3 regions of the Parabacteroides merdae ATCC 43184 genome follow, and region 1 is predicted to be linked to each of the others. Evidence: riboswitches for the same ligand, from Rfam matches in the RefSeq annotation. Region 1 holds a riboswitch; each other region holds the start of a gene.
What was found. Region 1 has a riboswitch for cobalamin ahead of NQ542_RS16025 (TonB-dependent receptor). Riboswitches for the same ligand answer to the same signal wherever they lie in the genome.
Positions count from the first base shown of each region.

Region 2: linked by a shared signal. The riboswitch ahead of NQ542_RS00380 (BFO_2992 family lipoprotein) and the one ahead of NQ542_RS16025 (TonB-dependent receptor) in region 1 are both predicted to bind cobalamin.
Region 3: linked by a shared signal. The riboswitch ahead of NQ542_RS04125 (ABC transporter substrate-binding protein) and the one ahead of NQ542_RS16025 (TonB-dependent receptor) in region 1 are both predicted to bind cobalamin.

Region 1 covers NZ_CP102286.1:3,925,631-3,928,764, forward strand. The annotation lists gene NQ542_RS16025 (TonB-dependent receptor) at 1-1,839, opposite strand, end outside; cobalamin riboswitch at 1,967-2,173, opposite strand; gene NQ542_RS16030 (thioesterase family protein) at 2,294-2,671, shown strand; gene NQ542_RS16035 (hypothetical protein) at 3,039-3,134, shown strand, end outside.
Region 2 covers NZ_CP102286.1:92,220-95,353, reverse strand. The annotation lists gene metH (methionine synthase) at 1-13, opposite strand, end outside; gene smpB (SsrA-binding protein) at 23-484, opposite strand; gene NQ542_RS00385 (YIP1 family protein) at 497-1,063, opposite strand; gene NQ542_RS00380 (BFO_2992 family lipoprotein) at 1,095-1,850, opposite strand; cobalamin riboswitch at 2,134-2,330, opposite strand; gene murQ (N-acetylmuramic acid 6-phosphate etherase) at 2,394-3,134, opposite strand, start outside.
Region 3 covers NZ_CP102286.1:1,043,203-1,046,336, reverse strand. The annotation lists gene NQ542_RS04130 (iron ABC transporter permease) at 1-737, opposite strand, end outside; gene NQ542_RS04125 (ABC transporter substrate-binding protein) at 747-1,907, opposite strand; cobalamin riboswitch at 1,964-2,165, opposite strand; gene NQ542_RS04120 (hypothetical protein) at 2,208-2,567, opposite strand; gene NQ542_RS04115 (precorrin-2 C(20)-methyltransferase) at 2,755-3,134, shown strand, end outside.

The DNA of each region.
Region 1 (3,134 bases):
GGAGGTTTGAATATAATTGTCCACATAACGTAGGAATCCGTTTGCCTCGTAATAGATAGTATGTCTGCCGGCAGGATGCCATGTGCCGAACAAGGCGAGATTGACGTTGTTGCTTTTTTCTGGTTTCAGCGCTACATTTGCATAAATGGTGGTTCCGTTGCCTAACAATTCACGGGCGATGGGCAAGCGTACGCTGTGTTCATAAGAAACCTTTACCGCTAATGGGTCGAAGAACATATAGCGCAGTCCGGTACCATATCCAAAGTAATTTTTGGTAGTAGAACCTTGCACTTTGTCCGATCCCGTCACGGTGGACTGGTCGGTCTGCCGGATATTCGGGTGATTCACATAATCTTTGGCAAAGAATATATTCTGCATTTTCCCATCAAAAAACGACTGGCTGTAGGTCAGTCCGATGATATGTTTGGTAACTGCATCGTTTGATGGTTCGAAGCTTTGGTCCAAATCATCATAGCGATCATTTCCGGTCCGGTTCATATGATAATTCAGGTTAAGACCGTGATGTCCGTCCAGTTGGTAATCCAAATTGACACGCACGATAGTCAGAGGGCGTTTGTAATGACGTATAGAAGGTTCATTACCTCTGATTTCGTTGCGTTGACTCACGATATAGCCTCCATCCCAATAATATTTCCGATAAGCTGTATCGATAGTAATGGAATGATCCCATGTATGTGACAAAGTTGCTTTCAATGTCATGCTTTCGGTCATGAAATTATATTTGTTATAACGAACCGATACGTTCCATGCATCCGAATTATGTTCAGCCATACCATAAACTTTGGTTTGTATGGATCCGGTCTGCAGTTCCTTGTCTGTTTTGGAGTAGGAAGCGGAAACGAAAAATTCGTCAGCCCAAAACTTACCTGTGATTCCAGCTTCTATCTGTGCCAATAGCGAAAAATAGCCGTCATGGAAACGTTTTGGGTTGCCGTAGATGAATTGATCACCTGTCTCATTGCGCATCTGCACGTCTTTCATCCGGTAGTCGTTTTTCGAATAGCTGATACCGATGGCAGGACGCACGACCAATCCGGTGTGCCGTTCCATAAACTGTGCGTTCAGGTTGGCACGATGTGTATGGAAGGAACCGATGCTATAAGAAGCGTCCATGAAACTTTTCTTTTCTGCCTGGGTGATAATGTTGACAGCTCCGCCTAATGCATCCGTCCCCAATGAGGCTGGTACTACGCCTTTATAGATTTCCACTCGGTCAATCAGGTTGACGGGCAGATTGGCGAGCGTCACATAGCTTCCTTTGCTATCCAAGGGAACACCGTCTATGAAATAGCGGACGGAATTACCTGACAGACCGTTGATCGAGAGGTCGAAATCGGAACCTACGCCTCCCTCTTCGCGTATTTTGACACCGCTTGTACGATTCACTAATTCATTCAGGCTATTAAGTGAATTAATGACAGGCTTAACGTCAAGAGCATTAACCGAAAGTGCGCTTTCTCTTACCTGTTGTGATTGTGTTTTCCCATACACCTCCACTGGACTTATGCTTACGGAACTTTCTTCCAGTTTGAAGTCGAGGGTTTTGTCGTGATGAAGGTCGAGTGAGGTTTTGATCGTTTGGTATCCTAAGGAGGAGACGACGAATGTGTGTTTGCCAGGGGATACTTGTAGGGAATAAAGCCCACTGTCATCTGTATAAGTGCCGGAGACCGTGTTTTCGACGGCGATCGTTACCAACGACAGGGGCGTACCTTGTTGATCGGTGACTTTCCCGGAGAGCGTAATTTTGTTTTGTGCCGTCAGACTTAGTTGCGACAGGCAGACAAGCAAAAGGAATACATGTACAAAGACTTTCATTTTAATCCTTGATATAGTGTTCATGACTTGCTTAAGGGAATACACACAAGGAGAAATGATATCTTTATGTAAGGGGATAAAGAATGACTTGACTCGATGTTTTGTAGCTTTATTTCCCGAAAGCTTTAAAACTATGTTTGTTTTGGCAGGTCTTCTGACTTGTTCCGTCTTTGAATGCCTTCCCATCCGGTGACGGACAGTGGCTTGTAGCGTATTCAAAGATTTGGAGAGGAACTTACAGCAGCGGGTCTGTTCAGGATTCGCACCTGATTCCCTTTTCATCACGCCTCCCGTAGCGGTTGGGAGCCGTGAAACCAAAACTGTGGCAAAGGTATGAAAAAAGTCTGTCTGTACAAAAAACGGATTAAAAAACAAATTCATTATTTTTGGCGCCGGATTCGTTAGACTCCGTGAAAGAATAACAGAATGTGGAACGATTAAAAATGAAGTGACTATGTTGGAAAAAGGATTGAAACATATCAGCCGGACTGTCGTGCAGCCGGATAATTTTGCATTGACGATGGGATCGGGAGATTTGCCTGTATTGGCAACGCCGGCTTTGGTAGCATTGATGGAAAATGCGGCAATGTTGGCCGTAGCGGCTGAACTCCCCGAAGGGGCGACTACTGTCGGTGCTAAAATGGACATGACACATGTTCGTCCTTCCGGTGAAGGTGAGGAAGTGCATGCGGAAGCGACGCTGGTTGAGGTGGAAGGGCGAAAGTTGACCTTCTCGTTGGTTGCCAGGGATTCGGCAGATGTGATCGGCGAAGGCACGCATATCCGCTATATTGTCGACAGAGCGAAATTTTTGTTGAAACTGAAAGGCTAACCATCACTTCGATTGCTGCGAGAAAAGGAATATGAAGTTACCTATTTGTAGGTATTTACGGCCTGCTGAATAGTTATTTATGGTGATTTTATATTTCTTTTCCACCTTCTATCTTTGCCTCAATTTAAAATAATCAGATATAATCATAATTGCTAATTTGCATAGACAACGAAACTAAAATCGAAGAAGGCTTCTCGTGAGAGAGGCCTTTTTTATTTGAATGTATTCTACCGATAACTCGATCCTGAAAATGACTATATGTAGGTAGTATGGAGGTCTGTTTTACCTGTAAATAGGGATTGGATATTATCGTTAAATTTGCGAACTTTGTCACCTAAATGGCTGTTATGTCTATAGTTCTCGATAAATGGAAGGATTAAGGAAATATTTAAGGATTGCGCTCCCATTACTTTTCATATCGTATTTGGGATGCCTGATAGCTTTTACCCACGTTCATATAGTG
Region 2 (3,134 bases), 540 kb from region 1:
TTTCTTTATCCATAAAGGTTCGTTACCGTTTAAATGCACGATCCATCTCCCGGCGGTCGTCCCGTTCCTTGATAGAGTCGCGTTTGTCATATTCCTTCTTACCTTTGGCAATAGCCACAACGACTTTGGCCAGTCCTTTATCATTAATAAAAAGACGTGTCGGAATAATTGTAAAGCCATTATTGCGGGCAGCGCTTTCAATCTTCCGCAATTCCTTTTTAGTCAGCAACAGCTTGCGGTCACGGCGAGCCGTATGGTTATTGTATGTCCCGTAGAAATATTCTGCCACATACATATTCTTCACCCACAATTCCCCCTTCTCCACAATACAAAACGTATCAACCAGACTCGCCTTTCCCAAGCGTATCGATTTGATCTCCGTACCGGTCAGCACGATCCCTGCCGTAAACGTGTCGAGCAACTCATAATCGAAAGTCGCCCGCTTGTTCTTTATCTGTATGTTATTACTAATCTTCTCTTTCATCTTATTCTCCTATCAAAAACGTAAACCGGGCATCAGCATGGAAAGAATTACCTCGATCAACCAGGGCGTCAGCAAAATCAGACCGGTCGCGGTCCCGACAAACTTCAGGCGTATCTTCTCCTCCACCTGCATATAAGGGCCGGCCCCTTCCCATACGATATAAAATGTATATAACACAAATATACGCAAAAAGAAAAACTCCGGAAGTAACATCAACACGATGTTCAATGCAAACATCAACGAAGACGAATAGCCGACAAAGCGTTGACACAGTTTCATATCCTTCTCCCGTTTGAACCATCCCTGCCAAATCTCATTCAGCAAATAGGAAGCCAGATAAAAGCCGCCGAACGCAGCGACTAATGTCCGGATAGACGACTTCAACGCCAGTTCGACATCAAACTCCTTCCGAGTGAACAGCACGCCTAAAAAAGCAGCAACCGTAACGAATCCGATGAGAGGATACACAAACCGGGATAAAAACTCATCGTCCTTTTCTTCTTTTCTCGTCAGAATATCCCACGCCTTTCCCGGCTGGGAGATGATGGCTACAACCAATTTAAATATCTCTTTATACATTTTTCAATACGCTCGTTTGCTATTTATCATTTTATTTGCCTTTTCCTGTCAAGTCTATTGTAAACACGTCGGAACTTTTCCAGTTTATCGATGCAGAATCCTTCCCGAACGAATATGCATAGTTAATCCGGAACTTCAGTTCATCCGAATGATTCTTTTCCGCCTTTTTCACCAGATCTTCGATATTGAACGCACAAGGAATAATCATCGCCTCGCCTCTTGTCGTGTCCGCCTTGATTCTGATCGTGCGGAGGTAGAGGCTATAAATATTATCGTCTCCCAACAATTTATCCGAATTATAGGACAAAGAGAAACTGTCCACTTGGTTTGCCGGGTGATTGCTTATCTCCGTGAACAGGAACAAATTGCCTCTGATATAAGCGGAACGCGCCTGGAGGGAAGAAAGCAACAGTTCGTCCTTTGCAACAATAGAGGTATCGGTCAACGTATTATAGAAGTTCCAACGATTAACCTCCGAGATCGTATTTTCATAAATAATAGCCTCGGTATAACTGGTATCCGTCCCTGCCCCCATATTGTTTGCGACCCCGTAATCGATGGAATAATCAAACAAAATACATTCTCCGTTTTCCACATTGGCATTCTGGAAGTCTTCCGAAGAGACCACTACGTCCCCCTTGGTATAAATAGCCTTACCAGGTCCGTAACCGGTCACCACTACCCCTGCCTGGTTTGCCATCGTCAATTGGGTGGCCGGGTCTCCCAAACAAGAATTCAACACAACCAAACAAAAGGCCAAAACGCCATATAATACTGTTTTTCTCATTTCCATATACAAATTTGAAGTCGTATTTATCTTCCTCTCTTTATGGAGGAAACGCACAAAGGTACGAAAAAAAGGTTTATACGACAAAAGCCGGAAGATTAATCACACTCATAAAAGGAAAGCATGAATCGAGGCGGAGCTCATCCCACCCACAGATTCATGCCTCTTTTCCTAATTATTATGGCAAAATAATTAAAAACAAGTAAATAGCTACGGGAAACGGAAATAAAGAAAGGCAAAAGCCTACGGCTTCACAGTTCTCTTCCGGCCTATCCTCGAAGCCGTCGAAAAAATATGCGTTGCAGGTCTTCTGACTTACTTCCGGTATGAGCGCCTTCCCAACTCGCGTCAGTGGCATAAAAGAATTGCCCAATCCGTTTTGAAGCTTACAGCAGCGGGACTGTCCGGGATTTGCACCCGATTCCCTTTTAATCCTTTTCCGCAGATTGCGAAGCAGGAACAATGCATGGGACAAATATAAAGATATTTTCCATATATTTCTCATCTTCTTACAGAAAAAAGCTGAAACCGACTCCAGACCCGTTAAGCTTTGCGGTAAGCCTCGACAGCTTCCTGAACGGAGCCGTACATCAACAGCAGATGGCGGGATTGGTTATAGGGAAGATTCAATTCCTCGGCAACCATGCGGGTTCCACGGTCTATAAGTTTCTGATTGGTGAGCTGCATATTGACCATCCGGTTTCCTTTAACCCTACCCAATCGGATCATAACGGAGGTGGAGATCATGTTCAGGATCATTTTCTGCCCCGTGCCGGATTTCATACGGGAACTGCCAGTGACAAACTCCGGCCCGACAATCATTTCGATTGCGATATCGGCCTCCATCGCCATCGGTGAATCTGGATTGCTGGAAATGGAGGCAGTCAGGATGCCCTGTTCACGTGCTTTGCGAAGGGCACCGATCACATAGGGAGTCGTCCCGGAAGCAGCAATGCCGATCACGGTATCCTTCGTATTAACCCGGTGCTCCAACAATTCCTGCCAGCCGCGTTCCTCATCGTCTTCAGCATTCTCCACAGGATTCCGGAGGGCAGTATCGCCACCAGCTATCAAGCCGACAATCAGTGTGGAAGGCATCCCAAACGTCGGGGGGATTTCGGAAGCATCCAAAACTCCCAACCGCCCGCTGGTTCCGGCTCCCAGATAAAAGATCCGTCCGCCCTGCTTCATGCGGGGAACGATCTGCAAAACCAATTCTTCTATTTTGGGGATTGTCTCTCGGACAGCCAACGCCACTTTCTGATCTTCCGTATTGATATCTTC
Region 3 (3,134 bases), 1.5 Mb from region 1:
AGACGTGCCCGCTTGATGTTCAATCCCAAGTTACGGGCATAGCCGTCGCCAAGCAGCATCAGGTTCAACGTCTTGATCAACAGGAACGACAAAGGGATCAGAATCGCCATGATCGCAACAAACAGCATCATCTGGTTGCCGGAAACACGTGAGAAGCTGCCTAACCCCCAGATCACATAGGCGCGAATATCCTCCTCCACGCTGAAGAACTTCAGCACGCCGATCACCGCATTCGCCACGTAGCCGATCATCACGCCGATGATCAGCAGCGTCACGTTCCCTTTCACCTTCTGCGACACATATACGATTAACGCCATCACCGAGAGCGAACCGATCACGGCTGCTATCGAAAGCGCGATTTCTCCCATAAACCCCAATTTACTAAGCGCAACCCCTCCGAGGCTACCGCTCAGCAGTACCACAAAGGCCACGCCCATGCTCGCACCGGAGCTGATCCCCAGCACAGAAGGTCCCGCCAGTGGATTCCGGAAAACAGTCTGCATCTGCAAGCCGCTTATCGCCAGGCCCGCTCCCGCCACCAAAGCTGTCAATGCCTGCGGAAGACGTGATTTCCAGACGATATTCTGCCAGGTCACCGGCTCGTCTCCCAGTCCGCAAATAATGTTCCAGACAGACTTCAACGGGATAGACACCGACCCTAACACCAAATTCAGGAACATCAGGACCAGGATAGACGCTACGATGAGCGACATCAGAAAAGTAGTGGAATGTCTCATTCGTGCAACTTATTTGAGCCGTGCATAATAAACAGGTGTATGATCGGGCAGCAGGTCCGGATGGAATATATGCAGCAGGTCGGCCAGTACGACTTCCGGCTCGGTCGGCATACTTTCGTAAAAAGGCGTATCTTTCATGTTGCAATAGATGATCCCTTTCTCTCTGAAGGCACGGAAATCGGCATAACGCGGGTCCTGCTCCTTCAATGCCTCATAGCTGAACGTACCCGGATAGCTGTTCACAATGCGCCAGTAATCGGCTTCGTCACCCTGGTTGTAGACAGTTTCGAAATCAAGTGTCACACCTCCCGAACGTTTGTCGTTTTTGAGGAAATAGTCAGCACCGGCGTCCTTGAAAAGTTGGGCGAGAAAGCTCTCCCCTCCTACGGCATACCAGTTACCGCCCCGCATCTCGCCGCTCAACACGACCGGGCGTTTCTTCACTTTTCCTTCCGCCGTCAGCTCCTTCAATTCATTGTAACGGGCCGCGATAGCGTCGAATGTCTCGTTTGCCTTTTGCTCCTGTCCTACCAACAGGCCGACGAACTTCACCCATTCCGCCTGTCCCAACGGCGTCATCTCCTTATAGCCTAAATGTGGGATCAATGGGATACCGACATCCTTCAAGGTCTCATATCCGCCCCGTTTAAAAGGCGAAACAAGGATCAGGTCTGGGTTCATACTCATGATCACCTCGTTGTCGAAATTCCCTTCTATGCCGATTTTGGCGGTCTTCCCGCTCTTGAGACGTTCGTTCATCTCCCTATTGAACAGATGCCGGGTACTGGTCACCCCTACGACCTTGTCCAGTTCGCCCATCTTGATAAAATTGGACAACTGCAAAGATGTCATACAGACAACACTTCTGATGGGTGTCTCGATCACAGTATACGATCCGGGGATGCCGGACGGTTTCGTTCCTCTCCTGACAAGCGCATAATGAAAAGTCGTACTTTCCTCATTCTGCGGGTCCTGGATATCCAGCAAGACATACCCGCTCCGATAGGATAATACGAAACCACGGGCATACTCGGGTACAATATGGACACCAGAAAACGCGCTTTCTTCCGTCGTTTCCACCTTATCGGTCCGTTGATTGTTTTTGGTCGTACACGAGGATGCGACACACAACGACATAAGTAGGCAGCATCCTGCCAGGCATTTTTTCATATTCAATATTATTTTATTATAACCGAGCGAGCGTTGTCCACCCCACGAGGACGAGACTCTTCAAAACCGAAACGGCAGGTCTTCTGACTTACTTCCATCCCCGGACACCTTCCCGATCCCCCGATCAGTGGCATTGAGTATTGCCGGTATGTTACCGAAGTTTCACAGCAGCGTGGTCTGTCCGGGATTTCCACCCGGTTCCCTTTTCATTCCTGTCCTGTAAGGAGGACAGGGAAACCTGTTTCAAAGGGCAAATATAATAATATTACTTTTGCTTTCAAGAGAAAAGTGGCAGACAAATCAGTTTTTCTTACGAGCCGCCAAATATTCGTCTTCTAGCATGACTTTCAGTACATGGCCGCTTTCGTCGAAAGCGACAACCAGATTCCGCTGGTCAGTCGTCTCGAGAGAGACCTTATACTGGATAGGGCTACCGCTACCATTCGACTTGTACACCTCTTTGATCAAGCAATTTTCATAAGCGTTGTAAATCGCTTCCTGTGCGGCAAGGTCCACATCGACGATATCGATCGCATAGAAATTTTTCATACTCAACATATCGATATCCGTATTCCCATCCCGTCCAGTCTGCGCATGACTGTTTTGAGCCATACAGACACACGAAACCACCATAGCCACCATCAATACAAACTTCTTCATAACCTAAAATCTTAAACAATCTATTTACCTTTTTCTAATCGTTCCATCAAGTACAAATTGCATGCCAAAGAATAAAAAGCGGGCTGTGGAAAAGGCAGTGTGGAAATTATCCCCACAATTGTGGAATGCAGATTTGGAAAGTTCCGCAATTTTCCTCACTTTTGCGCACCAAATAATTCTAACGCACATGTCGTACCCCATCTGCTTCGTATCGCTCGGTCCGGGAGACCCCGAACTGATCACCTTGAAAGGCTTGAAAAAACTCCGACAGGCCGATATCATCTATTGCCCCGCCACCATAAGCAAAAGCGGACAACTACTCTCCCGTGCGGCCCGTATTATCGAAGAACTGGAAATCGAGAAATCTGTAGTCCAGTTCTTCACGCTCCCGATGAGCAAAGACCGGACCGAAGTCTGGAAAGTCTACGATACCTTGTATGAAAAGGCCATATCCGCCAGGGATAAAGAGAAAAAGGTGGTCATTGTGGCGGAAGGCGATGCAGGGTTCTATTCTTCCATACAGTATATATACGACAAATTCAAAGAGAACCGCATCGAAGTGGAACG